Regions from separate parts of the Synechococcus sp. RS9916 genome, predicted to be linked through region 3. Evidence: predicted binding sites of a transcription regulator. Region 3 holds the regulator's gene; each other region holds the start of a gene.
What was found. Region 3 encodes NtcA, which controls nitrogen genes in cyanobacteria. Its sites were predicted from a motif close to GTANCNNNNGNTAC; they were not measured.
Positions count from the first base shown of each region.

Region 1 (7,190 bases), 470 kb from region 3:
GCAACGGAAAGCCGATTGAGGACAATTTGGCGCGCATCGGGGGACATTGGCCATCTTTAGCTTCGGCCCGCCGTTCCGATGAGGCCTACGCCGCGTTCCTGGAGTTGCATGTGGAGCAGGGCGGTGTTCTCGAGCAGCGCGGCGATGCCATCGGCGTTGTGGAGGGTGTGGTCGGTCAACGACGCTTCAGCATCAATGTGCAGGGTCAGGCCAACCACGCCGGCACCACGCCGATGAGTTCGCGACAGGACGCCCTTGTGGCGGCTTCGCGGATTGTTCTCGCGGTGGAGGCCATGGCCTCCCGTCATCCTGGAGATCCGGTGGCGACGGTGGGACGACTGGAGGTTTGGCCCAACGCCGCCAACGTTGTTCCTGGTGCCGTCGCCCTGACGGTCGATCTAAGGGATGTGGATCCGACGGTTCTCGATCAATTGGTGGAGGAGTTGATGCAGCAGGTGGAACGCATCGGTGCTGAAACCGGTTGCCCGATCGCTGTCGACCCTCAGTTCAGTGTTGATCCCACTCCTGCAGATGCTGTGGTGATGGCCACGATTGCTGAGGCCGCGGCTGATCTTGGTTTCTCCCACAGCCATCTCCCCAGCCGCGCGAGCCACGATGCGCAAGAGGTCGGCCGCCGTTGGCCGATGGGCATGATTTTTGTCCCGAGCCGGGGTGGTCTGAGTCATTCCGCTGCGGAGTTCACCAGCGATGAGCAGTGCTGGGCAGGCACTGCGGTGCTGTTGGAAACGTTGTTGCGGCTCGACCGTGAGCTGCCATGACCTTTTCGATCGTGGCCCGTGATCCCAGCAATGGCCGCTTTGGTGTGGCCGTTGCTACGTGTCATCTGGCCGTTGGATCGACTGTGCCCCACATCCGCGCGGGGGTTGGTGCTGTCGCCACCCAGGCCCACACCAACCCTTACCTGGGGATTTGTGGTCTTGAACGCCTGGAGCAGAGCTCGGATGCGGACAACGTTTTGGCCAGCCTCCTTGCAGATGATCAGCATCGTGACCGGCGTCAGTTTCACCTGATTGACCTGGACGGTCGCACGGCCTGTTGGACGGGTCAGGATTGTGGCCCTTGGGCCGGGCATCGCCATCAGCGTGATCTGTCTGTTGCCGGCAATTGTTTGGTTGACGAGGGTGTTCTGGTGGCGATGGAGCATGCCTTTCTCACCAGTGACCCCAACTTGAAATTGGGCCGCCGTCTGATGATGGCTTTGCAGTCGGGTGAAGCGGCTGGCGGTGATCACCGCGCCACTTTCTGCACCTCAGCGGCGGTGCAAGTGAGTGGTGAGGCAGCTTTCCCGCTCCTGGATCTGCGCGTTGATTTTCATGAGCGCGCGGTGGAGCAGTTGATGGAGGTGTACGAGCGCAGTCAGGCCCTTTGGGCTCAGCAGTGGAGGGATGAACTATCGGAATTGCCCATGCTCAACCGCTTGGTGGCTTGAGGATTCAATGTTGTTCATGAAATAAAAAAGCCCTGCACACAATGTTGTGGCAGGGCTTTTTTGAATTCAGATGAGCTCAATTGCGAACGGACACTTCCCACTCCACAGCTAACCCAGCCTTGCGTGCGTCATCGGCAAGATTGTCCATGCAATCCATGCTGAAGACGGCTTGCCCGGACAGCAGGGCATCCCATTCCTGAGCTGGAAAGTGGGTTTGCAGCCAGAACACGCCATGCACGCTGGAGGGATTCACCTGCACGAGCCCTTGGTCGAGGCGAGAAGCAATGAGATCCAACGGATTGGCTAAAGCTGTTTTAATTACAGCTTCAATCCCTTGAATCGGATTGTTCTTCTTGCTACGGATTGAGAGGTTGCCTTAGCGCGTGTAACCCACACCGCGGTAGACGAGATGCACCGGAGTGTGTTGGCAGTTGGCCTGGCGGGCTTGGTACACATTGCGGCGATAAACAAGTTGCACGCCGGGCTTGTCTCCTGTTGCGTGGCTTTGCTGGTACTGATGCCCGCGATAGAGAAGGGTGGTCATTGGATGGTCCTCGAAGCAAGCTCAGGTCCCCGTTCCATGGCCTGAGGCGAACTGCGCTTCGTGCGATACGAAGTGAACGATCGGTAGCTGTTGCTACAAAAATATTGAACCTTCTGCAAGGACCGTCGTGGCGTTCGGCCCGATACTCTTTGAGAAAAGTTTTCAGTTTTGTTTATTTTTGTTCGTAGGAATTAGTGGGCCTGCTGATCGCAATCAGCTGATCGAGTGCAGCATTGAAGAAGTGCAGGCCTTGCTCCTGGAGCGTGGGGCCAAGCCTTCGCCAGTCCTGGCTCAGGCGATCGGCTCCTTCCGGTCCAAGGGCGCTCACCACGTAGTCGTGGTCGTTGGCGATCCAGCGTTCAAGCGCATCACCGTCGACCTCGAGGTGGCATTGCAGGCCAATGGCGTGGGCTCCGATCCGAAACACCTGTTCCGCGCAGTGCAGCGATGAGCCCAGAAGGGTTGCATCAGCTGGCAGGTGGATGCGATCGCCATGCCAATGCAGCACCAAGCTGCTGCTTGGTTGCCCCTTGAGCAGAGCTTCCTCGCTTGAATCCGCGACCCAGTGGATCGCGCCGACGCCGAGTTCCTTGAGCGGCTGTGGTGGTGCTCCCACCTGCAGGGGTTGCACGGAGCCGCCTGCAGCAACAGCCAAGAGCTGTGCCCCCAGGCAGATGCCCAGCACCGGTCGGCGTTGCTGGTGCCAGGCCCTCAACCAGTCCAGTTCCTGCCGCAACCAGTCCATGCATGGTTGCTCGCGATCGTTCACGCTCATCGGGCCACCGAGCACAAGGGCGATGCTGTTCGCACACGCCCTGGGGTCTGGCAGGGTGTCGCCCCGGTCGGGCCTCAGGGTCTGGAGAGACATGCCCCGTTGCCGCGCCAGTTCTCCCACCAGTGCGGCGTCTTCGTGGTCCACGTGTTGGACGACCAGGAGTGTTGGGTTCAAAGCAGCAGATAGCGCTGGGCGAGGGGCAGCACCTCAGCGGGCTCGCAGGTGAGCAGCTCACCGTCGGCGAACACCTCATAGGTCTGCGGGTCCACGCACACCTTGGGCAGTGCTGCATTCAGCTTGAGGGCGCTCTTGCCGACGCTGCGGGTCTCCTTCACTGCCATGCAGGTGCGCTCCAGCCCCAGTTGGCGTTGGATGTCGGCATCCATGGCCGCTTCGCTCACAAAGGTGAGGCAACTGGGGGCGAGGGCTTTGCCGAAGGCGCCGAACATCGGCCGGCCGTGCACCGGGCCGGGGGTGGGAATGGAAGCGTTGGCGTCGCCCATCTGGGCCCACACGATCGAACCACCCTTCACCACTAGTTCTGGGCGAATGCCGAAGAAGCCAGGCTTCCACAGCACGAGATCGGCGAGTTTGCCGGTTTCGATCGATCCCACTTCGCTGCTGATGCCGTGGGCCAATGCCGGGTTGATCGTCACCTTGGCGATGTAGCGCTTCAGCCGGTGGTTGTCGTTGCGAGCGGAGTCTTCCGGCAGGGCACCGCGCTGCACCTTCATCTTGTGGGCGGTCTGGAAGGTGCGGGTGATCACCTCGCCCACGCGGCCCATGGCCTGGGAGTCGCTGGCGATGATCGAGAAGGCGCCGAGGTCGTGAAGGATGTCCTCGGCGGCGATCGTTTCGCGCCGGATCCGTGATTCGGCAAAGGCCACGTCCTCAGGGATCTTCGGGTCGAGGTGGTGGCACACCATCAACATGTCGAGGTGCTCCTCGAGCGTGTTGCGGGTGTAGGGCCGGGTGGGGTTGGTGCTGCTCGGCAGCACGTTGGCCTCGCCGCAGATCTTGATGATGTCTGGCGCGTGTCCGCCGCCCGCGCCTTCGGTGTGGAAGGTGTGAATCGTGCGTCCTTTGATGGCGGCGATCGTGTCTTCCACGAAGCCGGCTTCGTTCAAGGTGTCGGTGTGGATGCACACCTGCACGTCCATCCGATCGGCCACCGACAGGCAGGCATCGATTGTGGCGGGTGTGGTGCCCCAGTCTTCGTGCAGCTTCAGGCCGCAGGCTCCTGCGCGCACCTGTTCTTCCAGCGCTTCCGGGGTGCTGGCGTTGCCTTTGCCGAAAAAGCCCAGGTTCACCGGCAGGCCTTCGGCGGCCTGGAGCATCCGCCCGATGTGGAAGGCGCCGGGGGTGCAGGTGGTGGCATTGGTGCCGGTGGCCGGTCCGGTGCCGCCGCCCATCAGTGTGGTGACGCCGCTGGCCAGCGCCGTTTCGATTTGCTGGGGGCAGATGAAATGGATGTGGGTGTCGATGCCTCCGGCCGTGAGGATGTGCCCTTCTCCGGCGATGGCTTCCGTGCCGGGGCCCACCACGATCGTCACCCCTTCCTGAGTGTCGGGGTTGCCTGCTTTGCCGATGCCCACGATCCGGCCGTCCTTGAGGCCGACATCGGCTTTGACGATGCCCCACCAATCGAGGATCAGGGCGTTGGTGATCACCGTGTCGACGGCGCCCTCAGCGCGGGGGGTCTGGGACTGGCCCATGCCGTCGCGGATCACCTTGCCGCCGCCGAACTTCACCTCATCGCCGTAGACGGTGTAGTCCTTCTCGACTTCGAGAATCAGATCGGTGTCGGCCAGGCGAACCCGGTCGCCGGTGGTGGGTCCGTAGGTCTCGGCGTAGGCCTGGCGGGAGATGCGGTAGGGCATGGGTCAGGCGTCGAGGGGTCCGTTGATCTGGCCGTTGAAGCCGATGACGCGCCGCGCACCGGCGAAGGGAATCAGATTCACGTCGCGGCTGTCACCGGGTTCGAAGCGGATGGCGGTGCCGGCGGGGATGTCGAGCCGTTGACCGCGGGCTGCGGCCCGGTCGAACTGCAGGGCGGCGTTGGCTTCAGCGAAATGGAAATGGGAGCCCACCTGCACTGGCCTGTCGCCGCTGTTGGCGACGCTCACCGTGGTGACGGGTCGGCCTGCATTCAGCTCCAGTTCACCCGGTTCGGAAAACAGTTCGCCTGGAATGAGAGGTGCCATGGGTTCTGCCTCAGCGAATCGGGTCGTGCAGGGTGACGAGCTTGGTGCCATCGGGGAAGACCGCCTCGATCTGCACCTCGTGCACGAGCTCTGGGACCCCTTCCATCACCTGGTCGCGACGCAGCCAGGTGGTGCCTTCCTGCATCAGCTCTGCCACGCTTTTGCCATCGCGGGCGCCTTCCAGCACCAGGAAGCTCAGCCAGGCCACGGACTCCGGGTGGTTGAGCTTGAGGCCGCGGTTCAGCCGTCGTTCCGCCAGCAAGGCTGCGGTCACGATCAGCAGTTTGTCCTTTTCCTGGGGACTGAGATGCATGGGAAGCCTCGGTCGTTATCAGTGTGTCGCTGGCGTTGCTTGTGCAGTGTTCATTGTGGACATTGATCGCCGTAAGGGCTGTTCCTGCAAGGGCCAGACCCGTGGGATCTGCGGTTGGCTCAGGCCGCGTAAGTGGCGCGTTCGTTCCCACAGGCGGCTGAACCAGAAGCGGGCATCGCGGCTGGAGGGGCCGGCATAGCGGGCCACAAGGCCCTGCCCCAAGACGCTGCAGCGCATGGTCCCTTCCAGGCCTTCGCGGTCTGCTCGCGCCTCACGCAACATTTGCGCCAATTGGTCGGGCTGTAACGGGGTTGGGGCCGCCCACACCAATGTGCCGAACACCGGCTGGCCGTTCAGGCCGTGCAGATCGTTCAGGCCGGCACCTCCGAGTTCGAGCCGATCCACCAGTTCCCACCGCGATGGCGCGTGGGGATCCTCGTTGAGGCGCTGGATGGCGAGGCTTGAGCGCCACCGCCCTGCCGCCAGTGTTTCCCCGGCGGCGGTGCGGCCGAAGCGAACGATTTCGGCACTGAGAAACGACGCGTTGGCGGCCAGTTGCACTTGAACGTGCTGTTCATAGAGCGCGTCGGCGTAGAGCACCAGCTCTTGGGGCATCCATTCCAGATCGCTTCCAGGGGCCAGCTGGCAATCCACCTGTTGCCTGGCCCAGCTGCCCTCCGGACGCACCTGGCTGCGGCCGATGGAGCCATAGACCTTCTGGGCGGCCACGCTGGTGACCAGGCCGCGGCTGTTTGGACCAAGGTCCAAGTGGATGCTCAGCTGGTCACCGCCCACCAGGCCGCCCGCTGTATGCAGCAGTGGCATTTCGCAGCGTCCGTCGGCGCCGTGCTCAGCGCGCAGCAGCTTGAAAGGAGCGCTGCAGCCTCCCTGATGACGGGTGCGATCACCGTGGTGCTGAAACTGCAGTTGGCAATGGCCGTGCCAGGGATCGGGTCGCTGCATAGAGATCACCATCGGCGGCGGTGGGTGCGCCAGCCTGTAGCAACGCACACCAAAATCCGGTCGATCGGCTAGGCACTCTTGGCTTGGACGGAGAGCGGCCATGGCTGAGGCGGTGATTGAACTCGTGCGGCGTTTGTCGTCACCGCCTCCTGGCGCTGAAGAGCCCACAGGCCTGCAACTGCCGCTGACGGCCGAGCAACGCACCGTGCTGCGGGGTCGCCGGCGCACCCTTTGTGGCCGTGATGTGTTGCTGCAGTTGCCACGGGATGGGGCCTTGCAGCCTGGCGATCGGCTCACGGATGGCGGTGGTGGCGTGCAGGTGGCGGTGGTGGCAGCAGTTGAGCCCCTGTTGCGGGTGCAGGGCACCTCAGCGTTGGAGCTGCTGCAGGCGGCCTATCACCTGGGCAATCGCCACGTGGCGCTTGAGTTGCATGAGCGGGAATTGTTGCTGCTGGACGATTCGGTGCTGCAGCAGATGTTGGAGAGCCGGGGGCTGATGGTGAGCCACTGCGAACGGCCCTTCCTGCCGGAGGGCGGGGCTTATGGCGGTGGCCATACCCATAACCACACGCATAGCCACGCGCCTTCATGACCTCGCTCGCCTTACTGCAGCTGGTGAGTCCGGCCCTGCCGGTGGGTGCCTTCAGTTATTCCGAGGGACTGGAGGTGTTGGTTCAGGCTGGAGCCCTGAAGGATGAAGCGACCCTCGAGCAGTGGTTGAGGGCCGAGCTGGAGCGGGGGACGTTGCGGGTGGAGGCTGCGGCCCTGTCGCTGTTCGCTGACGATCTGAACCGTTGGCAAGGCGCCACTGATCAGTCCGTCTGCCGGCGCATCGTCGACCTTGATGGCTGGCTTTTGGCCACGCGGGAAGCGGCGGAGGTTCGGGCCCAGCAGCGGCAGATGGGGGGTTCCTTGCTGCAGTTGCTCGCCGACATGGGTCA
Region 1 covers NZ_DS022299.1:1,978,161-1,985,350, reverse strand. The annotation lists gene RS9916_RS10390 (Zn-dependent hydrolase) at 1-779, shown strand, start outside; gene RS9916_RS10385 (DUF1028 domain-containing protein) at 776-1,450, shown strand; gene RS9916_RS10380 (hypothetical protein) at 1,527-1,745, opposite strand; gene RS9916_RS13925 (DUF4278 domain-containing protein) at 1,827-1,994, opposite strand; gene RS9916_RS10375 (type 1 glutamine amidotransferase) at 2,167-2,913, opposite strand; gene ureC (urease subunit alpha) at 2,940-4,649, opposite strand; gene RS9916_RS10365 (urease subunit beta) at 4,653-4,973, opposite strand; gene RS9916_RS10360 (urease subunit gamma) at 4,984-5,286, opposite strand; gene RS9916_RS10355 (urease accessory protein UreD) at 5,305-6,249, opposite strand; gene ureE (urease accessory protein UreE) at 6,350-6,841, shown strand; gene RS9916_RS10345 (urease accessory protein UreF) at 6,838-7,190, shown strand, end outside.
Region 1: a site for NtcA is predicted at 2,078-2,091, ahead of RS9916_RS13925 (DUF4278 domain-containing protein). Genes of this name have one in related genera too.

Region 2 (7,190 bases), 2.1 Mb from region 3:
ATGTAAGCCTCGCGGTCTGTGACCAAGCGGACCCGGGAGCGCAGCCTGGCCCCAGTGGCGACCCTCGGCGAGCAGGTGTTACCCGCACTGCCGGAGCCAGTTGTTACGTGCTGAGCGGAGCGGTGAATAACCCCGGTCGTAAGCCTGTTTTCGATACGGATGTCTATGCCCGGATCCTGGATGCCAGTGGCGAACCGGTCTTGCAGAACCGCACCCGCGTGGGCTCGATCGGGGATGTGGAGCCCGGCTCGCACCCCTTTGCTCTGCGTTTGGCGGTTCCTGCTGGAACGCCAGGGCCGTTTGAGGTGTCCAATCCAAGGGCACGGGGTTTCAGTGCACCGGTTCGCACCCGGGCCACTGATGATGAGGACCTACTCCCGCTTGAACAGCAGGTGGTTGATGTGGAGGATCCCGGTGCCTTCATGCCATCCGTTTCAGAGATGCCTTGAGGTGGGCGCTTCAATGTGCAACTTGAGCGGCCTCTTGGTTTGTCCTCGACCAAGACTGGTCTGATCAGGGTTTTCATTTGGCCCTTGTACCGCTTCCTTGGAAGGCCCAGTCACGCCAGTGGGATCTCGTGGCCGGCTGGGCCTCCAGTTGCCAGCGTTGAGGGCCGCGTGTCTTGGATCGATGCAGTCGCTTTGGTCGGCATAGGCTTCCTGAGCTGCGAGCTGACCTGATGAAGCGCATTCTGATCGTTCATAATCTCCTGGAGGGGCAGAAGATTGTGCACGAACTTGATGACAAGGATTTTGCGATTGAGTTAGTCGAAGGCGAAAATTTTGACGAGAACGATGACCTCGATATCGAGTCGCGTCTGTTCTTTAAGGTTGATTGAGAGCCTCTGAATGGGAGGCTCCCGCAGACGTCTTGCGCTTGGATTGCAAACATGCCTCTACGAGAGGGCCTCTCAAGCAATCTGTTCTTTGACCTGCCGATCCTGAACCATGCAACTTGTGTTGGCTGCTGTGGCCTTGATGACCTTGCTCTGGGGGACGCAGGTGATGGTGCGCCGTCAGTTGGAATCTCAGCAGACCGATCGAGATGATGATGCTTAAGAGCTGGCCACGCCATCCAATAGCGCTTGAAGTTTGGTGCGGAAATCCCCTTTCGGCATGCCTCCCTTCAGCTCACCGTGAATGGTGAAGTCTGATTCAGGGTTGGTGACCAAGAGATACGTGGGCCATCCCATCCCTTCTTTGCTGGGGTACTGGGCCAACAACACCTTTCTGTATTTGCGATACGTCTCTGTGTCTTGCAGCATCACCGACACAAATTCGCAGCTCAGTTCCTTCGCAACGTTGCTGTCGTAATGGCTCATGCGGTGGCAGGTGCCGCAGTCTTCTGAGCTGAATTTGAGCAGATGCATAGGACGATCACTGCGGATTAACAAGCTAGCCAGAGCTTTTTGATCGTCTTGTTTTTCTTTTCACCACCGTTGGAATCGTTGATGAGCCCCTACTGGCTGAATCCCTCATCGATGGCAGCCGCTGCAGCCGAGCGCGGTCTGATAGAACGGACTTGGACTCATGAGACCCATGTCAGTTCAACCTGTGGCTTCAACCCCTCTGGGTTCCTCGATTGAGGCGCTCGGTGATGGGCTTTATCGCGTTTGCGATTCGGCAAAGCATTGCGAGAACGTTCGTGGCCTTTGGTCAGCAGGTGAGCTGGTTCGTGAGATGGAAGTGCATCGGCGGCTCCCCGGCAAGCAGCTTCGGGCTGGTTAGGGCGATGGATTGGGCAGGGAGCGCATGGCTTCTTCTGTCTGGCTGGGGCTGAGGCCCTGTTGGTAAATCACCCAATTGGTCGCTGCTTTCTGGGTCTGCCAAGCCTGCAGAAGTTGTTTGGCCAGATGTCTGAGCTGGGCGGGATCACTGGTGGCATCGAGGGCTCGGTTGAACTGCTCGAGATGAAAGTGCTGTTCCGTGCTCAGTTCAATTCCTGACGACATGGTTGCCTCCAGACGATGGCTAGAAGGTATCGGTGTGAACGCTGGGGGTTGTAGCGATCTCTACCGCTTGGCGCCTGTGTCAGTGTTTCAAGTTGTGATCTCTGTCGCGTGTCGCGAGCGGTTTGTGCAGATTGGTTTGGTGCTGCTGCTTGGTGAATGCGACTCTCCTGGGCTCAGCATCTTCAGGCGGCGCGAACTCTCCAGCTCAACGGCGACGCTGACTTAGGTGGCAGTTTGTGCTTGATGGCAATGGCCTTATTGATTCTTTCCGAAGATCTGCTGGAACTGGAGATCCAACGTCAATGTGTCGTGTCTGACCATTGAGTCAGTCTGACTCCGATTCCTCAGCACTCGCATCGGGAGGGACGCGGAAAGAGCCTTTGCTGCGGTTCGTTCTCGCAGCATTGCGGATTGCCGCAAGCACCATTGCTCTTGTAGACCTTTTGCGTTCCGACTGGGCGGGTGGAGTCAGCGCTTCATTGGCATGGTTGTTGTTCGTTCAGGTGGAACGGCGGTGGCGGACTGACAGTTGATGCTGAAAAGCCCCCTGGATCAGGGGGCTTTGGGGTTTGTTGCTGTCGCCCTCGAATCAGATGCTGTAGCGGATGCCCCGGTAAACGAGTTCGGTCCGCTTTTGTGGTTTCAGGGCAGTGTGATGGGCATCGATGTATTCCACGCCGCGATAGGCCTTGGCCATCAGGCGCTGAGCATCCTGCAAGGCGGCCTGCTTGCGCATTTGGGTGCGGGTGATTTCGAGGCTGTTCATGGTTGAACTCCACAGTGTCCACGTCCCCGTTGCTTGGCGTGGATCGATCTGCAGCCCACGGAATGGGGCCCAACGTGCTCTCACTATACCCATTTCTGTAGTTTTTGCTACCAAAATGGACTTTGGTTGGGTTGTCGCGTTGTCTGTGTTGTGTGGATTGGGTGCGCGATCCTCGGGAGAAGCGGAGCTGTGGCGAGATGTGTGGGCGTTTTTCACTTCAGTGCTCAGTTGATCAGTTGCCACTGCCTTTGTTGGATGTCCTCCCTGCTGATCACAGGCGCCACTACAGTCCTCGGGCTCTTGTCTCACCATCTGAGCCTGTGCTGGCTTTGGTGCGCGACGAAGGTGTCCAGCGCGCGGCTCTGCTGCTCTGGGGGTTGCTCCCCTCCTGGGTGAAAGATCCAACGCAGGGTCCTCGGCCCATTAATGCCCGCTCTGAAACCGTTCCGCAGAAGACCAGTTTTCGAGGCGCATGGCGCCATCGCCGTTGTTTGATTCCCGCAACGGCATTTTTTGAAAAGCGGCATTGTTTTCGGCCATCCCACGGGGGGGTGTTCTGGCTGGCCGGGTTGTGGGAGCGTTGGCTGGGTGCCGATGGCAGCGAGGTGGACACCTGCACAGTGCTGACCACCTCTCCCAACGCCCTCGTGGAGCCCTGGCATCCGCGCATGCCCGTCTTGATTCCTGAGGGGCTCGAACAGGCTTGGCTTGCCCCTGTTCATGGGGCCGAGCTGCAGGCTCTGGAAGCGTTGTTCTCGCCTTGGTCTCCGGCCGACTGGATCCATGAAGGGCCCGCTCCCCGCCCGGGGCGGTCCGATGTGGTGCAGGGGTCGCTGTTTTGAAGGCCCTTCTGGGGGCGTCAGTGGAGGGGCGATCTACGGGCTGGGTTCGTTGGAATCGCTGCTCATGGTTGAGGTGAGGAATTGAATCGGCACGCTGAATGTGCAGATCGCATGGGGGTCTCCAGGCAGGATCGCCACGCAAGCCACCTCGCGATCGCGATGGCTGATTCGGCTGTGCATCACGAACGCAGTGGCATCCTCGACGCTCCACATCGCTTGTCCCCCGCTGCGTCGCTCCTCCAGGTAGGTCTCCCAGATTTCCCCAAAGGCTTCGGCATCATCTCCAGTGCTGAATTCTTCACGGGCTTGTTCCAATCCCACCGTGCTGAATCGATCAAAAAAGCGCCGCATCAACGGCGTGCCGATCACTGCCGATGCCTTCAGCACCGAGTTGATCGTGCCGACAGCGGTCACGGTGAGCCGCGGCTTCCCATAACGCGCATCAATCACACCAATAGGCAGATTGAGATCCCACTCAGCATGACCACTGACTGCGCAGGCCAGGTCAAACAGGCCCCCTGCGCATTGCTTGACCAGGTCCTGAATCGCTCGTTTCTCCATTAATCGCTGTTCTGCATGTCGTCTCGTCCGCGTGACCGCCCCACCAAAGTCTGCCCGGTGTGTGGCCGTCCATTCCAATGGCGCAAAAAGTGGAAGGACGTGTGGGAGGACGTGCGCTACTGCTCTGAGCGGTGTCGCCGTCAGCGCAACCGGATGGCAAGGGAAGACGTCAGCCCGGGGTAATGGAATCAGGCTTCATTTCGTTCGAGATCTTCAAGTGCATCGCGTCCCGTGGACCTCGAAGGCGGCGTGCACGTCAAGTCGAACACCTATGAGCCATAAAAAAACTCCGCCAAAGGCGGAGTTTTGAGCGGGTTTCAGGTTCGGGCGTCTGACCTTGTTTCGACTCCGAATTTGAAACCTTTCTCCTCACATCAACACCATCGCCATACAACTGTCACTGTGCCATTTGTGGGTGGACGCTTTTGTGATTGGTGCGTCGGCCGCTGTGGCCGATGTGTTGCTTTTGATCCGCGGCGCTTCCCCTGGGTTTGCTCCTCTGCCAGCGCAATGAAGGGTTTCGTGGTCACGGTTCGTGGCCGATGGCGCGTCAAAGACGATCTGGTGAAACGTGATTGACGCAAGGTCGTTTCTTTTCAGTGCCGCTTTGCCGTGGCTGCGCGGTTTCAGTCGTTTAGGTTGAATCGATTAAGGGGTTCAGCGTCAGGTGGCTGAAGTTGCAGGTGTTCGTTTTGGTGGCACTTTCACTGCCGACTCTCTTTCAAAACCCAACGGACCAGCCCCTCTTTCGCTCGATTTGCAGCGCCACAGTGTGAGACTCCTCCTGCAGGGTCTGAAAACGCAGGGTCAGCAGCGATGACGATGCGAATCGAGGCCGACCGTGTCTGTGTGAATTACAACGGCACCGTTGCTCTGCACGATGCCTCCCTCACGCTTCCTGCAGGCCGCATCTGCGGCTTGGTGGGCATGAATGGGGCAGGCAAATCGACGTTGTTCAAAGCCCTCACTGGGTTTGTGCGTCCATCCCGAGGTCGCATCCGCATCAATGGTTTGACGGTCTCAGAGGCTCAGCGGGAGCAGGCGGTGGCCTACGTGCCCCAGAGCGAGGGCATCGATAACAACTTCCCTGTGTCGGTCTGGGACGTGGTGATGATGGGTCGTTACGGGGCGATGAATCTGCTGCGCATTCCTGGCCAAGTTGATCGGGTGGCTGTGCGCGAAGCGTTGTCTCAGGTCGATCTGCTTGAGCTGCGTGATCGTCCGATTGGTGCTCTCTCGGGTGGTCAGCGCAAGCGTGCGTTTCTGGCGCGCGCCATTGCCCAGGGGGCTTCGGTGTTGTTGTTGGACGAACCGTTCAACGGCGTGGATGTGCGCACGGAAAAGCTGATGGCGGATCTGTTCCTGCAGTTCCGTGATGAAGGGCGCACCATCCTGATTTCCACCCACGATCTCAGCCATGTGCGCGAGTTTTGTGACCTGGTGGTGCTCATCAACAAAACAGTGTTGGCGTACGGCGAAACCTCTGAGGTCTTCACCCCCGAGAACCTGTCTCTCACCTTCGGGGGGGTGCGTCCTGATTTGTTGACGGGCAACAGTTCCGCTGATCGGGACGACCGGCCCCTGGGGTGATTCATGGTTAAAACGGGGGTCTTCCCTTTGGGAGCGCCTGTCTGCCATGGACCGAACATGCGAAGGCACCTTGTTGGTTGACTTCCAACACTTCCCGCAGATCCCGCTGTTTGAAGACGTGGATGAAGAGCTGGTGGTGAGCTGGATGGTGCATCGCCCCCAGCGTGGGGTGCAGGCAGGTGAACGATTGATCCAGCGGGATCGGCTTGCAGAGCAGGCGTTCCTGTTGCTGGATGGGGAGTTGATGGTGCATCTCGACACCTCACCCGCTTATGACCTGGGGTCGGTGTCCCCTGGCGATTGCGTGGGAGAGGTCTCGACTCTGTGTGGCATCCCCGCTACGGCCAACGTCAGTGCTGCGGCCGACAGTGTGGTGTGTGAGGTGCCTCGCGATGAACTGATGGCCTGGTCCCGGCAGTCGCACCAGTTTGCGCTCAATCTGATCAGCCTGATGGGGCACCGCTTGCGCACGTCGAACCGATTACTCAGTGATGAACAGCACGCCCAGGAAGAGTTTTAGGCCTGGTCTTTGCGCGATCTCCTCATCGGTGGTGTGCATCACCGCTGAGCTGAGCCTCCAAGAGGCTGGACGTGTTCGTTTTGAAGCGGTCGCGCATCGGCGTCGCAGGCCTGAGAGACTGCCCAGGTGCCACGGAGCCATAGGTGCTGATCGACTGGGTGCTGGAACCACTGCGCCACGAATTCATGGTGCGGGCTCTGCTGATTAGTGCGTTGGTGGGCTCAGTTTGCGGCCTGCTCTCTTGCTACATGACGCTCAAGGGTTGGGCGCTGATGGGCGATGCCGTCTCCCATGCGGTGTTGCCAGGTGTGGTGCTCGCTTACGCCCTCGGTCTCCCTTTTTCTCTGGGGGCGTTTGTGTTTGGCGTGGGCTCGGTCGCGACGATCGGGTTTGTGCAGCAGAAATCGCGCATCAAGGAAGACACGGTGATTGGCCTTGTCTTCACAGGCTTTTTCGCTCTCGGGTTGGTGCTGGTGTCGAATGTGCGCAGCAACATCGACCTCTTTCACATCCTGTTCGGCAATGTGCTCGGCATTTCGGGCAGCGACATCCAGCAAACACTGGTGATCTCTGCTGTGGTGATGAGCGTGCTGGTTCTGTTCCGGCGCGATTTGCTGATGTTTTGCTTTGATCCCACCCACGCCCGCTCGATTGGGATCAACACTGGTTTTCTGCATTATCTCTTGCTCTCGATCCTCTCGCTGGCTGCGGTTGCCGGCTTGCAGACCGTGGGCATCATTCTTGTGGTTGCGATGTTGGTGACTCCGGGAGCCACCGCTTATCTGCTCACCGATCGCTTTGATCGCATGACGCTGTTGGCGGTTGCCAGCAGCGTGATCTCCAGCGTGGTTGGTGTGCTGGTGAGCTACTGGACCGATCGGTCTCCGGCGGGCTGCATCGTCTTGGTGCAGACCGGTTTGTTTGTTCTGGCTTTTCTGTTTGCGCCTAATCACGGCATCT
Region 2 covers NZ_DS022299.1:372,680-379,869, forward strand. The annotation lists gene RS9916_RS02270 (hypothetical protein) at 1-449, shown strand, start outside; gene RS9916_RS14705 (hypothetical protein) at 680-838, shown strand; gene RS9916_RS02275 (hypothetical protein) at 1,055-1,369, opposite strand; gene RS9916_RS02285 (hypothetical protein) at 1,724-1,951, opposite strand; gene RS9916_RS14710 (DUF4278 domain-containing protein) at 2,541-2,717, opposite strand; gene RS9916_RS02290 (SOS response-associated peptidase) at 2,915-3,559, shown strand; gene RS9916_RS02295 (hypothetical protein) at 3,593-4,120, opposite strand; gene RS9916_RS13695 (DUF2256 domain-containing protein) at 4,136-4,303, shown strand; gene RS9916_RS02300 (metal ABC transporter ATP-binding protein) at 4,943-5,710, shown strand; gene RS9916_RS13470 (Crp/Fnr family transcriptional regulator) at 5,757-6,230, shown strand; gene RS9916_RS02310 (metal ABC transporter permease) at 6,380-7,190, shown strand, end outside.
Region 2: a site for NtcA is predicted at 2,815-2,828, ahead of RS9916_RS14710 (DUF4278 domain-containing protein). Genes of this name have one in related genera too.

Region 3 (7,190 bases):
GTCGGCCCCAGCTTCAGGCTCCGATCGCCCTCTCGCGCTTTCGTGACCATGGCGAGTTCTGGGATGCCTGGGACCTGCCGGCGGACTATCGCGACCATCCCCTGCCGGTGCAGTGGGATGCGGCGTCGCTGGACGTCGTGGAGACGGGGCCATTGGTGGCACGGGTGCTCATGCGTGCCCGCGTTGGCGAGAGTTGCGTTCGGTTGGATTGTCAGCTGCGGGCCGACAGTCCTTGGCTGGAGCTCACCTGCAGCGTGGCCTGGCGCCAGACCCATGAGCTGTTGCGGCTGGAGGTGCCTCTGGCTCAGACGGCGATCCGCTGGGCTGCCGACACCAGCGGTGGTGTGATCACCCGTCCTGCGCGGGCTTGCACTCCTGGGGAACAGATGCGCTGGGAAGTGCCAGTGATTTCTTGGTGTGCCACCGAGGTTGCTTCGCCTGGCGGAGGGCTGGCCTTGTTGCTCGACGGGCCTCAGGGGGTTGATGCGACCCCAGACCGACTCGGGGTCTCCCTGGTGCGGGGGGCGACGTGGCCCGATCCTGGGGCCGATCGTGGTTGGCACCGTCAGCGCCTGGCTTTGATGCCTGCCTCTCAAGGGTGGTGCCGCGGAGGCATCCCTCAGGCGGCCATCGCCTTTCGTGAGCCCGGCTGGTGGGGGCCTGCCGGGCTCGCTGAGGCCCAACAATGGCTTCCGCCCCTGCCGGACGGCCTGGTGCCGGTGGCTGTGGAGACGCCCCGAGATGCTGATCGGAGCTTCAACCCTTCAAAGGGTTTGCGTCTGCGTGTGCTCAATCCGGGGGGGCGCCGTCAGCAATGGGGCCCCCCGGGGTGGGTGATCTCTCGACTCGCGGAAGCTGTTAATTGGCAAACAGCTGCTGATCCCAAAGGCACAGCCGATCGCGGTTGCGCCTGTGCAGCGCAAGGGATCGTCTTCAGTCCCGGAGAACTGGTGGAAGTGGTGCTGACTCCGCTTGAGGGAGACGTCGATCAGTCGTCGTGATCGTCGAAGGGATCATCGAGTTTCTTGGAGGGCGGGCCAAAAGCGGTGTAAACGCCGAATCCTGTGAGGCCGAGCAACACAGCCAGAACGGCAATAGCAACAGACAGTGCTGGTGAGGAGGTTTCCATCACATCTCTCGACAGGTTCGGCCTTATCAGGACCAGGACCCCTACAGTATCCAGACCGAACCTGAACCGAGAACCAAGCGCCGCTATGGCTCAACGCACTCGTCTGGGAGATCTCCTCCGTCCCCTCAACTCCGAGTACGGCAAGGTTGTGCCTGGCTGGGGAACCACTCCGGTGATGGGCATTTTCATGGCCCTCTTCCTGGTCTTCCTGCTGGTGATCCTCCAGCTGTACAACAAGTCCCTGATCCTCGAGGGCATCAACGTCAACTGGAACGGCCTCGGCTGAAGCTGATTCATGAACGTTTTCGGGATCGGCCTTCCTGAGATGGCCGTTATTGGCGCTGTGGCCCTGCTGGTGTTTGGGCCCAAGCGCCTCCCCGAGCTCGGTCGCACATTGGGCAAGACTCTCAAGGGTTTTCAGGCGGCCTCTAAGGAGTTCGAGCGTGAAATCAACAAAGCGATGGCAGAGCCTGAGCTGAAGGGTGATGAACCAGAGGTTCTCCCTGCAGAGGCTTCGTCTGCGCCGTCACAGGTGCCCCCCAACGAAGAGGGCTGATGCAGAGCGGTGATCTCCGCTTGCTGGTGGGGCTCGGCAATCCTGGTCAGCGCTATGCCGGCACGCGCCACAACGTGGGGTTTATGGCCCTGGAAGCCTTGGCTTCTGGCGAGTCTGCTCGCTTCAAGGCGATGGCCAAGCTGCAAGGGGAGTTGGCGGAAGTCGGTGTGGGCAGCAATCGCCTCAGGTTGCTGATGCCCCAGACCTTTATGAATGAGAGTGGTCGTTCGATTCGGGCTGCTCTCGACTGGTTTGATCTCTCCTCAGATCAGGTATTGGTGCTTGTCGATGACATGGACCTTCCGTTGGGGCGGCTGCGGTTGCGTGCCAAAGGAAGTGCCGGTGGCCATAACGGGCTCAAGAGCACGATTCAGCATCTGGGAACCCAGGAGTTCGCGCGCTTACGGATTGGTATTGGGGCTCCCGGTCGATCGGCGGAGGAGCGTCGTGCTCGCACGGTGTCCCATGTGTTGGGCAGTTTTCATCAGGCGGAGCAGTCCCTGCTCAAGGACGTGTTGGATGAAGTGTTGCGGGGTGTCGATCTGATTCAGCGTCAAGGCTTGGAGCGGGCAGGCAACCGCCTCAATGGACTGAATCTGGCTCCGGAGGAGCCTGCGTGACCCCTCTCCCAGTTACCACGGCCCATCTGCGCGTGCTGAGGCAGAGCTTCCAGGACAAGTGCCTGGAAGGTGAAGTCAGTGCCGGTGGCTTCAACTGGCAGTTTTGCTGGACATTCGAAGGGGGCGAACTCACGGTGGAGCCTTCGTTAGGCCGGGCGTTGATCCAGGACGCCCTGCTGCGGTTTTTGGTGAAGGCCGACTATCACCTGGAAGCAGGAGGCGATTACACCTTCACCGTGCGGGCACGGTTCTGAGTCCAGGTCCTTGTTGGGGAGGATGGCTCCAGGTCAAGGGATGAGGGAGCTGATCTTCCAGCAAGACCAGCGCCGCGATGCCGTCCAATTCGCCGGGGGGGAGCTGGAGGCCCTTGGGCAAGAACCGCCGCCACCCGCGAGCGGGCCAGATTTGCCAGTAACGGTCTCTGGCGCGCAGGGTCGTGCCCGCTTCCTTCACGATGCGCATTGGAGCGAGGTGTTGGAGTTGCTGCTGCCATGCCTTGCTGGAGGTGCCATCGCCGATCACCAAAGCTTCCAGGGGTGTGTGTTGGTGCCACCGCTCCAGTTGGGTGCGAGTGTCGTCTGCAAGCACCACGAGGGCATCTTTGATTTCACCCTGGCTGCAGTCAGCCAGCACAAGGCCGCATTTGCTGCGACCGGGATCAACTGCAGCGACCATGCCGCGAAGGGGTGGCTGAGTTCGCTCAGTTACGGCGTTCATTGATGCGCGCTTGGGGAATGGTGCCGACCGGCTCGATCCGCACGATCACCGGATCTGCGGTGTCGCTGCGTTGATTGGCAATCACCTTCAGTTCGATGCGAGAGGGAGAACGACGCAGCAGCGTGCTGCCGAGTTGGTTCAGGGCATTGGTATCGAACTGCAAGCCTTGCACCAGCGACCCGCGTCGCTGCGCTTCAGCGAGAGCCGATGCCAGCAGTAGGTTGAGGCGGTTGCGCACGGCTTCGCTGTTGGTTTCATCCCGTTCCAGCGCGGTTCGGGCCAGCACCGCATCGCGTTGCACCACGGTGGTGTTAGGTCTGACTTCCGGGAAGGCGTAGACCACTTCCTCTCCCAGCAACACATTGGCTGCCGAGCGGATGTTCACAACCCAGGTTCCCGGCTTTGTGATGGTGGACTCGAGGCGCTGGATGTCATTGCGGGGCACCAACAGGATCTGGCGGTCGGGGGTTTCCCCAGGGAGCACGCGTTGGTAGGCCTGGAGATTGGCTTCCCGCAGCAATTGGTCGATCACCTGTTTGGCCTGGTTGGGACGATCCAAACGGAGCGTGGCGGTCGCTAAGGGCTGGCCGCTGCTGAGCACCACATTGCCGAGGCGCAGAGCGAGTCGCTGCTGTTCCAATTCGCGCAGTTCGGCTTCGCCCTTGCTGATGCGTGATCGCACGTCGGCCAGCTCGTTCTCTGTGCGCTGGATTTCTGCATCGCGGGCCTGGACATCCCGGCTGAGGCGCTGTCGCTCAGCTTCAAGCCGTTGCCGTTCTTTCTGCAGGGGCACCAGGGTTTGGCGCAGTGCATCGGCTTTCGCTTTGGCTGTTGTGAGATCCAGGCGGGCCTGCTCACTTTCCCGCTGGGCTTGGGAGAGAGAGCGGGCTGCTCCGGCCTGGGCTTCACGGCTGCGTTCCAGTTCGCTGCGGCTGATGCGCAATTTCTCTTGAAGCGCATTGAGCTCAAACAGACCGACCCGCAGTTGACGACTCACCAGCAGCAGCAATCCCAGCGAGAGCGCTGAAATCAGGCTGCCGGTCAGCACTGTGATCACCACAGCGGTGCTGCGGGGGCGAAGGCCCAACAGGCTGAGGCGCGCCTTTCCAACGCTGGACCCCAGACGATCGCCCAGGGTGGAGAGGACTCCACCAAGGACAAGCAGGATCAGGATCAGCAGCCAGCCGGTCAACGTCGTTCAGCGGTCGGGAAACGCTCAGGCCAACCGGCGACCATTGTCACCTGAAGATCCCTCAGCTGAACTTTTTGGCCAGCGCGATCGGATCCAACACCGTGATTTTTTTGCGGTCAATCTCCACCAGCCCGGCGTTGCGGAGATCGCCCAGCAGGCGAGTGATGGTGACGCGAGTCGAACCGATGGCTTCGGCGATCGCTTGATGGGACAGGCGCAGATCGATGGTGATCCCGCGATCGCCTGGCACGCCGAAATCTCTGCAGAGCACCAGTAGAAAACTCACCAGTCGCGACGACATGTCGCGGTGGGTGAGGGTCTCGATCATCGTTTCGGTCTGCAGAATCCGGCTGGAGAGGCCCTGCAATAACAGCAACCCCACACTCGCGTCCGCTTCGATCGCCTGACGTACGGATGCGGCGGGGGCTGTCAACATCTCCACGCGGGTGAAGGCCACGGAGTGATAGAAGCGATCGGAGCGATGGCCGGTCAGCAACGACAGCACACCGAACAGGCTGTTTTCCCGCAGCAGCGCCACGGTGATCTCTTCCCCTGACTCGTAAACCCGCGACAGGCGCACAGCACCGCGACGGATCAGGTACACCCGCTCTGCAGGATCTCCAGGGAAGAAGATCGTTTTATTGCGCTCCACCATTTCCGAGGTAGCGCCATCCAGTCCACGGATCACATCCAGGAGGGTGCGCTCCTTCTTCTCGGGGGTGTTCACCAGGGTCATCGGTCCCGGTACTGGAGTAACGGTACGGCTGAAGCCGTGCATGACTCCCGGCATGGATGGCTTTGCAGGTGACTGGAAGTTACGGATCAGTTCCGTAGTGCCGTGTAGCAACCATCACGAAATCGAGCGATTACGGAGCGCCTGGCGCTGGCTGTCCATCAACTGCTGCAGGCCTGGTTCAGCCAGATCCAGCAGGCCATTGAGTTCGCTACGGCTGAAGGCTGCTCCCTCGGCAGTGCCCTGGATCTCCAGCAGATGCTGGTGCTCGTCCATCACCACATTCAGATCCACATCCGCACGGCTGTCTTCGCTGTAGTCCAGATCGAGCAGTGGGGCGCTGTTCACCAGGCCCACCGAGACGGCGGCCACCTGCTTGGTGATGGGTTGGCGCGTCACCAGTCCCTGCGCCAGCAGTTGGTCGCAGGCGTGCTTCAGCGCGACCCAGGCCCCTGTGATGGATGCGGTGCGCGTGCCTGCATCGGCTTGGATCACGTCGCAGTCGATCAACAGGGTGTTTTCTCCCAGGGCTTCCATGTCGATGCAGGCCCGCAGGCTGCGGCCGATCAGCCGCTGGATTTCCTGGGTTCGCCCCGAGAGCTTGAGCAGTTCCCGGTTTTGGCGCTCGGGGGTGGAACCCGGCAACAGGCGGTATTCGGCACTCAGCCAGCCTTTGCCTTGTCCTTTCCGCCAGCGGGGCACGCCCTCCTGGTGACAGACGCTGCAGAGCACGGCCGTGCGCCCCGTGCGCACGATCAGGGAGCTTATGGCGAAGCCCATCGGATCCCAGTTGATGGCAAAGGGGCGAAGGTCTGCGGCGCTGCGGCCGTCGTTGCGCTCCTCGCCAGGCGTTGAGTGGGTGCCGCTGCTGCTGAGGCTGGTCATGGCGTTGTGGGGCGCAGGCGTGAATGGTCTGAGCCTGGCAGGGGCCGTTTGCCGGTTTCCACAGCCGCATGGGGAGAGAAGGGTGTCGGTCGACACCGTGACACCAGGGATAGTGTCAAAAGGCTTGTGAACTGATCCGGCGGCGCTAGGTTTGAATCCAGCGGGTCACCCCCGGACGCACGAGCTCTTGATGACAGCAAGCCTCAGCACCAGTCACCGTCCCGGCGAGGTCCGCAGCGCAGATCACCGGACACTGGAGCGTGCAGGTCTGCATCCTCTGCCTCAGCTGCCAGCTCGCCCTCCCCTGCATCTGGTGTCTCCAGAGGGGCAGCTGCAGGTGCATACCGCTCCCTATCGGGGCAGCTTTGCTTCCGTTTTGAGCCAGGCCCTGCGTGCTGCAGGTCTCGGCAGCCGGGTGATGGTGGTGCAGTTTCTCAAGGGAGGGGTGGCTCAGGGGCCTGATCGCCGCCTCACCCTTTGTGGCCGGCTCCAGTGGTTGCGGCCTGATGTTGCTTGCTGTCTGGCCGAGCCCGCTTCGGAACAGGAGCCAGACACCCTGGCTGCAGTTCAGGCCCTCTGGGCTGAGTGCCGTTCCCAGCTCCTGAATGGTGAGCTGGATCAGCTGGTGATGGATGAACTTGGGCTCGCTGTGGCCCTTGGCTACCTCGATGAGCAGGACGTGCGCAGCACCCTGGAGCAGCGGCCAGGATCGATGGATGTGATTGTCACGGGGCCTGCCATCCCAGACTCTCTGATGGACATGGCTGACCAAGTCACCGAATTGCGCCGGGGTTTCTAATGCTCAAGAACGACCGCTGGATCACCGAGCAGGCCAATGCCGGAATGCTGGAGCCGTTCCAGTCGGGACTGGTGCGTCACCTTGATCCTGAGCAGCGGCAGCATCCTGTTCTCAGTTTTGGTTGCTCGTCGTATGGGTACGACCTGCGCCTGTCACCCCAGGAATTCCTGATCTTTAAGCACGTGCCCGGCACGGTGATGAATCCCAAGCGATTCAATCCCGCCAACCTCGAGCCCACCGAGCTGCATCGCGACGAAGACGGCGACTACTTCATCCTTCCGGCCCATTCCTATGGCCTCGGTGTGGCCCTGGAAAAAATGAAGGTGCCGCCCAACATCACGGTGATCTGTCTCGGCAAGAGCACCTATGCCCGTCTCGGCATCATTGTGAATACAACGCCTGCTGAAGCCAGCTGGGAGGGGCATCTCACCCTGGAGTTCAGTAACAGCTCCGGTGCTGACTGCCGCATCTATGCCAACGAAGGCATCTGTCAGTTGCTGTTTTTTGAGGGTGATCCCTGCGACACCACTTACAGCGACCGTCAAGGCAAATACCAGCA
Region 3 covers NZ_DS022299.1:2,444,110-2,451,299, forward strand. The annotation lists gene RS9916_RS12205 (alpha-mannosidase) at 1-1,001, shown strand, start outside; gene psbN (photosystem II reaction center protein PsbN) at 989-1,129, opposite strand; gene psbH (photosystem II reaction center phosphoprotein PsbH) at 1,215-1,415, shown strand; gene RS9916_RS12220 (TatA/E family twin arginine-targeting protein translocase) at 1,425-1,685, shown strand; gene pth (aminoacyl-tRNA hydrolase) at 1,685-2,305, shown strand; gene RS9916_RS12230 (DUF3146 family protein) at 2,302-2,559, shown strand; gene RS9916_RS12235 (hypothetical protein) at 2,537-2,980, opposite strand; gene RS9916_RS12240 (DUF3084 domain-containing protein) at 3,006-4,214, opposite strand; gene ntcA (global nitrogen regulator NtcA) at 4,276-4,950, opposite strand; gene rph (ribonuclease PH) at 5,065-5,832, opposite strand; gene RS9916_RS12255 (cob(I)yrinic acid a,c-diamide adenosyltransferase) at 6,023-6,631, shown strand; gene dcd (dCTP deaminase) at 6,631-7,190, shown strand, end outside.

Region 4 (7,190 bases), 1.9 Mb from region 3:
AGGCGACAGCGGCAAGTGGCTGCGGGTGCGGCGGATCCTGACCCCCCATTGGCTCGTGTGGCAGATCCAAGACGAGGGGGAGGGCTTACCGATCGAAGCTCGTGCAGGGGAGTTGCCGCAGCGTCTGGATGCCGCGCGAGGTCGTGGTCTGTTCCTGATCCATCAATGTTTTGATGATGTGCGTTGGAGTCGGCGCGGAAATCGGCTTCAGGTGGCCTGCCGTAAACCCCTACAAGATTCGTCTGGCTTCAGCGGTGGGGACAGCCAGGATCCTTCAGTTCCCGCTTGAGCCATCGCAGGCCCTGCTCGGTGAGAGCACAGGCATCAGCGTTGCTTCCTCCTTTCAACAGCTGGAGCAGTGCACCGGTGAGCAATTCGGCAGCACGACGATCGGCATCGGTTTTCAGAGCGTGCCAGTTCCGGTCCGTCAGGCGTAAGTGTTCATGGAGGTCCTGAGCTAGGGCAGCGGCTTCAGCAGGCCATTCGGTGGAGCGTGCAGGCATTGCGCTGCGGAATCAAGCGATCAACCTCCCTATCCTGCAGGGTGATCCCCGTTGATGCGGCATGGGTGCCCGCTGGAGCCGTTCGCATCGTCAGCTCCCTCGGCATGGCCATCAGCGCCACTCGGGTGAATGGAGGATGTTGCATGGTCTGGCGCGGCTGCTGGTGGTGCTTCAGCAGTTCCAGGGTTCTCGCGCCAAGCCGAGACGATCTTTGGGTCTACGCGAGCGCCGACTCCATCAACGCCATCGCCTGCTTCAGCAGTTGGCTGAGGCCAATCCAGCCTTTCAGCAACTCACTCCCCCGGCGAAAGGCTGGTGGCTCTGGCACGGTCTGCGCTGGGGTGGCCCTGCGGTGTTGATTGGGTGGTGGCTCGCTCAGGCCGCCACGGGTTGAGGTCGCACCACCACCACCGATGGGGGTCTGACGTTGCTGGGTTCAGCTTGATCACGGATCCAGGCCTGGTGAAGAGCACGACGGCGTCTGTCTTCAGCGAGAACAAGCCGGTCAGCGGCGCCCTGGGGACTTTCCCCGGGGTACATCCGCGTTCGCAAGCAGATCCCAAACCCGGTGGCCTCCACCTGCACATGCCCCTCCATCAGCACAACTTCAAAGGTCCAACCTTGAAGCCAGCGCACCTGAAAGGGGTTGGTCATGTCCTTCCTGATCCGTGTGGTTGAACCCTATGGACCGACAGAGGCAGCTGGCAGGGGGGTGTCAGCGAATGCCTATGCCGTTGGCGGTTTGGTGGCGGTCCAAACCCGGGTCATGAAGTGGGAGTCGGCGGCAATTCCTGTGAAGCCAGCCTGTTGAAGGCGACGTTCCATGTCATCGCTGATGTAATCGCGGTAATAAGGCTCGTGGAAGGCCTTGCGGAAGTTGTCCATCGCGAGTTCGAACTGAGGAGAATCCGCCAACTGGATGGAATCCGCCAGAACGAACACTCCGCCTGGCTCCAACACCCGATAGCACTGGTTGATCACGGCCTGACGGGCCTCCCCAGGGAGTTCATGCATCAGGAACACGCAGGTCACGGCCTGGGTGCTTCCGTCCGCGAGGGGGATGGACTCACCATTGCCTTGGAGCAATTGCACCAATGGGCTGTCACCTTGGTTCAACCAACGGTTGGCCTGCCGCAAATAAGCCTCGGAGAGATCGACTCCCACAAGGGTTGCTTCGGGCAGTGCTGCACGGATCTGTTGAAGCGTGCGTCCAGTGCCTGTGGCCACATCCAGAACCTTGAGACTTGCGGAAGGTCGTCCTTCAAAGGCCCGCAGACCGCGCTTCAGAGGGGCAATCACGCGCCTGCGCATGGCGTCAGCAGCGCCGTTGAACAGGATGTCCACCTGGAGGTCGTAGAGCTCAGCGGAGTGGTCGCTCAGGTAGCCATCGGTCTGGTGATGGAAGTTTTGAAGGTAGTAGTCGGGATAAAGCGCTTCATCAGCATGATCCGGCAGGTCGCGCACATTGCGCTCCCGACGGCGATTCCAGGTCGAAGGAAGATCGAGCCATAAACGCGGATAGCGGGTGGCCCAATCGACCCAAGGCAGATCAAATAACTGACTTTTCGGATAGAGCCCTTGCTCTGCTTCCCGCCAGTCGAGATCCTCAAGATCGGCCATGGCCTGTCGCAACTGCATCAGCATCTCGGCAGGCACAGGTTCGGTGCTGGGTGTCACCTCCGGCGCCATCAATTCCATCAGTTTTGTGCTGATTTCTTTGTGGGCTAGCCCCGCCAGACTCCGGCTTTGCTGCAGGGTGCGATAAGCGATCTCGGTCAGGGTGGGCGTCGCCATCGCAGCGGGGCATCAACAGGTGGCCACCTATTCCAGCGGATCCCGGGCGACGCTGTGGCTGCCCAATTTCCGAGCCGCCTGCTTGGTGCAGGTCTGGGTGGAGGCTGAGACAAAGTTTCCACGCAAAACCCAATCCGAACGAGCAATTGTGTAGCAATCGCTACATAATTGACTTATGCGTTGGGAGAGGGCGGTGGCTGTTCATCAAAAAAACGCCGCGGGCGACCCGCTGGATCGTCCGAACAGGGGTGCCATTGAATTTGTGACCTGGGCTGAGCACCATGGTCACGATGCGCGCCTTCATCAGGCCGCGATCGGGCAGATCAAAGACCATCCCGATCGGAAAGATGGTGCTAGTGCGTTGGCTCAGCAGGCGGCTTGGGCGCGCCGATCAAGCCACGAGCGCCGCTTGCGCGACAGCGCCATGGCCCAGTTGCAGGGAGGTGGCTGACCTGATCAGGGCAAGACCACAAGGCATGAAAAAACCCCTCCATTGCGGGAGGGGTTAAAGGTTTCACCGAGGTGAACAGGCGCCGATCAGGCGTCGTAGTACATGGTGAACTCGTGGGGGTGAGGACGCTGGCGCAGCTGCTGCACTTCCTCGTATTTGATCTCGATCCAGTTGTCGATGAAGTCTTTGGTGAACACCCCACCTTCCAGCAGGTAGTGGTGATCTTCACGCAGAGCTTCGAGAGCGCCGTTCAGTGAAGCGGGCACGGTTGCGATCTTGGCCAGCTCGTCTGCGGGCAGTTCGAACAGGTCAACATCGACACCGTCGCCAGGATCGATCTGATTCTTGATGCCATCGATGCCGGCCATCATCATGGCGCTGAAGGCCAGATAAGGGTTGGCGAGGGCGTCGCCGGAGCGGAACTCAAGACGCTTGGCCTTGGGGCTGGGGCCGGTGAGGGGGATGCGAACGGCTGCAGAGCGGTTGCCCTCGGAATACACCAGGTTCACAGGAGCTTCGAAGCCCGGCACCAGGCGCTTGTAGCTGTTGGTGGTGGGGTTGGTAAACGCCAGGAAGGAGGGGGCGTGCTTCAGGATGCCGCCGATGTACCAGCGCGCTGTCTGAGAGAGGTTGGCGTAGGTGCCCTCACCGAAGAACAGGGGAGCTCCAGCCTTCCAGAGGCTCTGGTGCACGTGCATGCCGCTGCCGTTGTCGGCAAAGATCGGCTTGGGCATGAAAGTTGCGGTTTTGCCGTACTTCTTCGCCACGTTGCGCACGACGTACTTGTACGTCATGACGTTGTCGGCAGCCTGAATCAGCTCCGCGAATTTCATTCCCAGTTCGTGCTGGGCGGTGGCCACTTCGTGGTGTTGCTTCTCAATCGGCACACCCAAGGAACCCATGGTGAGCAGCATCTCGCTGCGGATGTCCTGTGACGTGTCGTTGGGGCTGACGGGGAAGTAACCCTCCTTCAGCTGGATCTTGTTGGCCAGGTTGCCGCCCTCTTCCACGCGGTTGGTGTTCCAGGGGGCTTCGATCGAGTCGACGCTGTAGGAACTGGATCCGTTGCTGCTCTCGTAGCGAACGTCGTCGAACAGGAAGAACTCGGGTTCTGGTCCGAAGAACGCGGTATCGGCAAGGCCGGTGCTGCTCAGATAGTTGAGAGCCTTCTGGGCCAGGGCACGGGGGCAACGTTCATAGGGCTCGCCCGTGCGCGGATCCATGATCGAGCAGATCATGCTCAGTGTTTTGTGGCGATAGAAGGGATCGATCCATGCGCTCTTGGGATCCGGAACCATCGCCATGTCGGAGGCGTTAATCGCTTTCCAACCACGAATGGATGAGCCGTCGAAGGCGAGGCCGTCGGTGAAGGCGTCCTCGTCGAGCAGGTCGGTGCAAACGGTGAGGTGTTGCCACTTGCCGTGCAGGTCAGTGAACTTGAGGTCAATCAGTTCAATGCCTTCGTTCTTGATCGTGTTGAGAACGTCCTGTGCGGTCTTGCCCATGGGGTCCAGTAAGGCTCACCTTTATGTGACATGAGAAACGTAAACACCCCGCAGGGCCCTTTTTGTATCAGCAGGCACACTTTCTGTGTTGGTCGTCTAAAACGTCTGCTGGGTGCCGCATTGGTAACCGTTTCTGTCAACTTGGTCACATCGCAGCCCACATCGGGGTTCTGAGCCAATCGATGGTGTTACGTTTCACTATGACACCGTCTATGCCTTTGCCATGCGTGATGCCATCACCGGGTTGATCGGTCGTTACGACCAGCTCGGTCGCTATCTCGATCGCAATGCCATGGACAGCATTGATGGCTATCTGGGTGAGGCTGAGCTGCGCCTCCAGGCTGTTGAGTTGATCAACAGGGAAGCTGCCGAAATCGTTCGCGAGGCCAGTCAGCGCCTGTTCAAAGGCGATCCTGAGCTGTTGCTTCCAGGTGGAAACGCTTACACCACGCGTCGCTTGGCTGCTTGCTTGCGGGACATGGATTATTTCCTTCGTTACGCCAGCTACGCCCTGGTCGCGGGCGACAGCACGATCCTGAATGAGCGTGTTCTGAACGGTCTCGACGACACCTACAAGAGCCTCGGCGTGCCCACCGGCCCCACGGTGCGCAGCATCGTTTTGCTGGCCGATGTGTTGTGCGAAATGCTGGTGGCGGCTGGGGTGTCTGTTGAACGTTGCGCAGTGGTGCGTCAGCCCTTTGATCACATGGCGAAGGGTCTTGCTGCCACTGATGTGCGTTTGCGCTAATCGCGTTGCAATCTCACATCTTCAATCTGGTTGGGTGACCTGACTGCGTAGGCTGCATCTCACGATTCGCTTCTTGGGCCTTGGCGACACCGCACTCTCACCTCCCGGTTGATCCGTGCCATCGCAGCTCTTTGGCCCCGATCGCCACGCCCGATCGGTTGCTCCTCGGCCCAGGCCCGTCGAACGCGCATCCCACAGTTCTTCAGTCGCTCTCCCGCACACCCATTGGCCATCTGGATCCGCTCTATGTGGAGCTGATGGCCGAGGTGCAGGAATTGCTGCGCTACGCCTGGCAAACCGATAACCGTCTCACCCTCCCCATGAGTGGCACCGGTAGTGCCGCCATGGAAGCGACCCTGGCCAACACAGTGGAGCCCGGTGATCGGGTTCTGGTGGCCGTCAAGGGGTACTTCGGCAATCGCCTTGTCGATATGGCCGGTCGTTATCGCGCTGATGTGCGTGTGGTGGAAAAGCCCTGGGGCGAAGCCTTTTCGCTCGATGAGCTTGAAGCTGCTCTGATCGAGCACAAACCAGCGATTCTCGCCATGGTTCATGCCGAGACATCGACTGGTATCTGCCAGCCCATGGATGGGGTGGGCGATCTTTGCCGCAAGCACAACTGTTTGCTGTTGCTCGATACGGTCACGTCCTTGGGAGGTGTTCCCCTGTTCCTGGATGCTTGGAAGGTCGATCTGGCCTACAGCTGCAGCCAGAAGGGGCTGAGCTGCCCTCCGGGCCTGGGTCCATTCACCATGGGTCCTCGAGCCGAAGAGAAGTTGGCTGCCCGCAAAGACAAGGTGCCCAACTGGTACCTCGATGTTTCTCTCCTCAATCAGTACTGGGGCAGCAATCGTGTGTATCACCACACAGCTCCCGTCAACATGAACTTCGGTATGCGTGAGGCCCTGCGCCTCCTCGCTGAAGAGGGGCTGGAGCAGTCTTGGTCTCGGCATCGCAGCAATGCCGAAGCGCTTTGGTCTGGCCTGGAAGGTTTGGGTCTGGTGATGCACGCTCCCGTCGAGCTGCGACTGCCCACGCTCACCACGGTGCGGATTCCGGAGGGCGTGGATGGCAAGGCCTTCACCCAGCACCTACTCGATAACCACGGCATTGAAGTCGGCGGTGGTCTTGGCACACTGGCCGGAAAGATCTGGCGGATCGGCCTGATGGGTTACAACTCCACTCCGGAGAATGTGAACCGCTTGCTCAATCTGTTTGAGACCGAGCTGCCGAAGTTCCGTCAGCCCGCCGTCGCCGCAGCCTGAACCACTGGGCCAGCATCGTGCTGGCCTCCTCCTCCAACACCCCGCCAATCACCTTCATGTGGTGATGAGCGCTCGGGTGTTGGCTGAGGTCGATCGTTCCTCCCATCGCACCCCGCTTGGGGTCTCTGGCGCCGTAGATCACTTGCCCCATCCGAGCCTGCACCAGAGCGCCGGCACACATTGGGCAGGGTTCCAGGGTGACCAACAGGGTGCAGTCGTTCAGTCGCCAGTCCCCCCGCAAGACAGTGGCCTGGCGGATGGCCACCAATTCGGCGTGGCCAAGGGGATCCTGATCCCGTTCCCTGGTGTTTCCTCCGAAGCCGATGCAGCGCCCCTTGCCATCGAGCACGAGAGCGCTCACGGGCACTTCGCCTTGTCGTCCGATCGCTTCGGCGCGCTGCAGCAGCAGGCCCATCCAGAACCGTTGCTGGTCCTCACTGAGCACCAACGGTGCATTCAAAGTCCTGATTCCGCACCTCACTACCAATCAATGTGCCATCGCGGTGGAGAATGAACGTTGTTGATCGCGAGTCTTTGGTCGGCCATCTGAAGCCAGCAACGACCGAGCTCCTCGCTCCCTTCGCGTCTCCGCAAGGTCTCGACCCCGATCTGGAGCGTTTCCTCCATGCCACTGCGAGCCAGCTCTGCCGCTGGCTTGGTCATGCCTCAAGCGGTGGCCCCCTTCCGAATCTGTCCGTGCTGCCCGCGGTCGCCCCTGAGCCTGATGGTCTTGGTATGGACCGGCTGCTGGAGGACCTCCAGCAGGTGATGGATGGCTCGTTTCAGCCTTCCCACCCCGGCTCTCTCGCCCACCTCGACCCCCCACCGCTGACGGCGTCGATCGCGGCCGATCTGATCTGCGCCGGTCTGAACAACAATTTGCTCGCTGAGGAGCTCTCTCCCAGCCTCAGTCGTTTGGAGCGT
Region 4 covers NZ_DS022299.1:539,299-546,488, forward strand. The annotation lists gene RS9916_RS02975 (ATP-binding protein) at 1-289, shown strand, start outside; gene RS9916_RS02980 (DUF6439 family protein) at 249-503, opposite strand; gene RS9916_RS02985 (hypothetical protein) at 565-897, shown strand; gene RS9916_RS02990 (hypothetical protein) at 879-1,157, opposite strand; gene RS9916_RS02995 (class I SAM-dependent methyltransferase) at 1,230-2,297, opposite strand; gene RS9916_RS03000 (hypothetical protein) at 2,491-2,748, shown strand; gene glnA (type I glutamate--ammonia ligase) at 2,835-4,253, opposite strand; gene RS9916_RS03010 (allophycocyanin subunit beta) at 4,477-5,001, shown strand; gene RS9916_RS03015 (alanine--glyoxylate aminotransferase family protein) at 5,082-6,266, shown strand; gene RS9916_RS03020 (nucleoside deaminase) at 6,208-6,711, opposite strand; gene RS9916_RS03025 (aminotransferase class V-fold PLP-dependent enzyme) at 6,777-7,190, shown strand, end outside.
Region 4: a site for NtcA is predicted at 4,318-4,331, ahead of glnA (type I glutamate--ammonia ligase). Genes of this name have one in related genera too.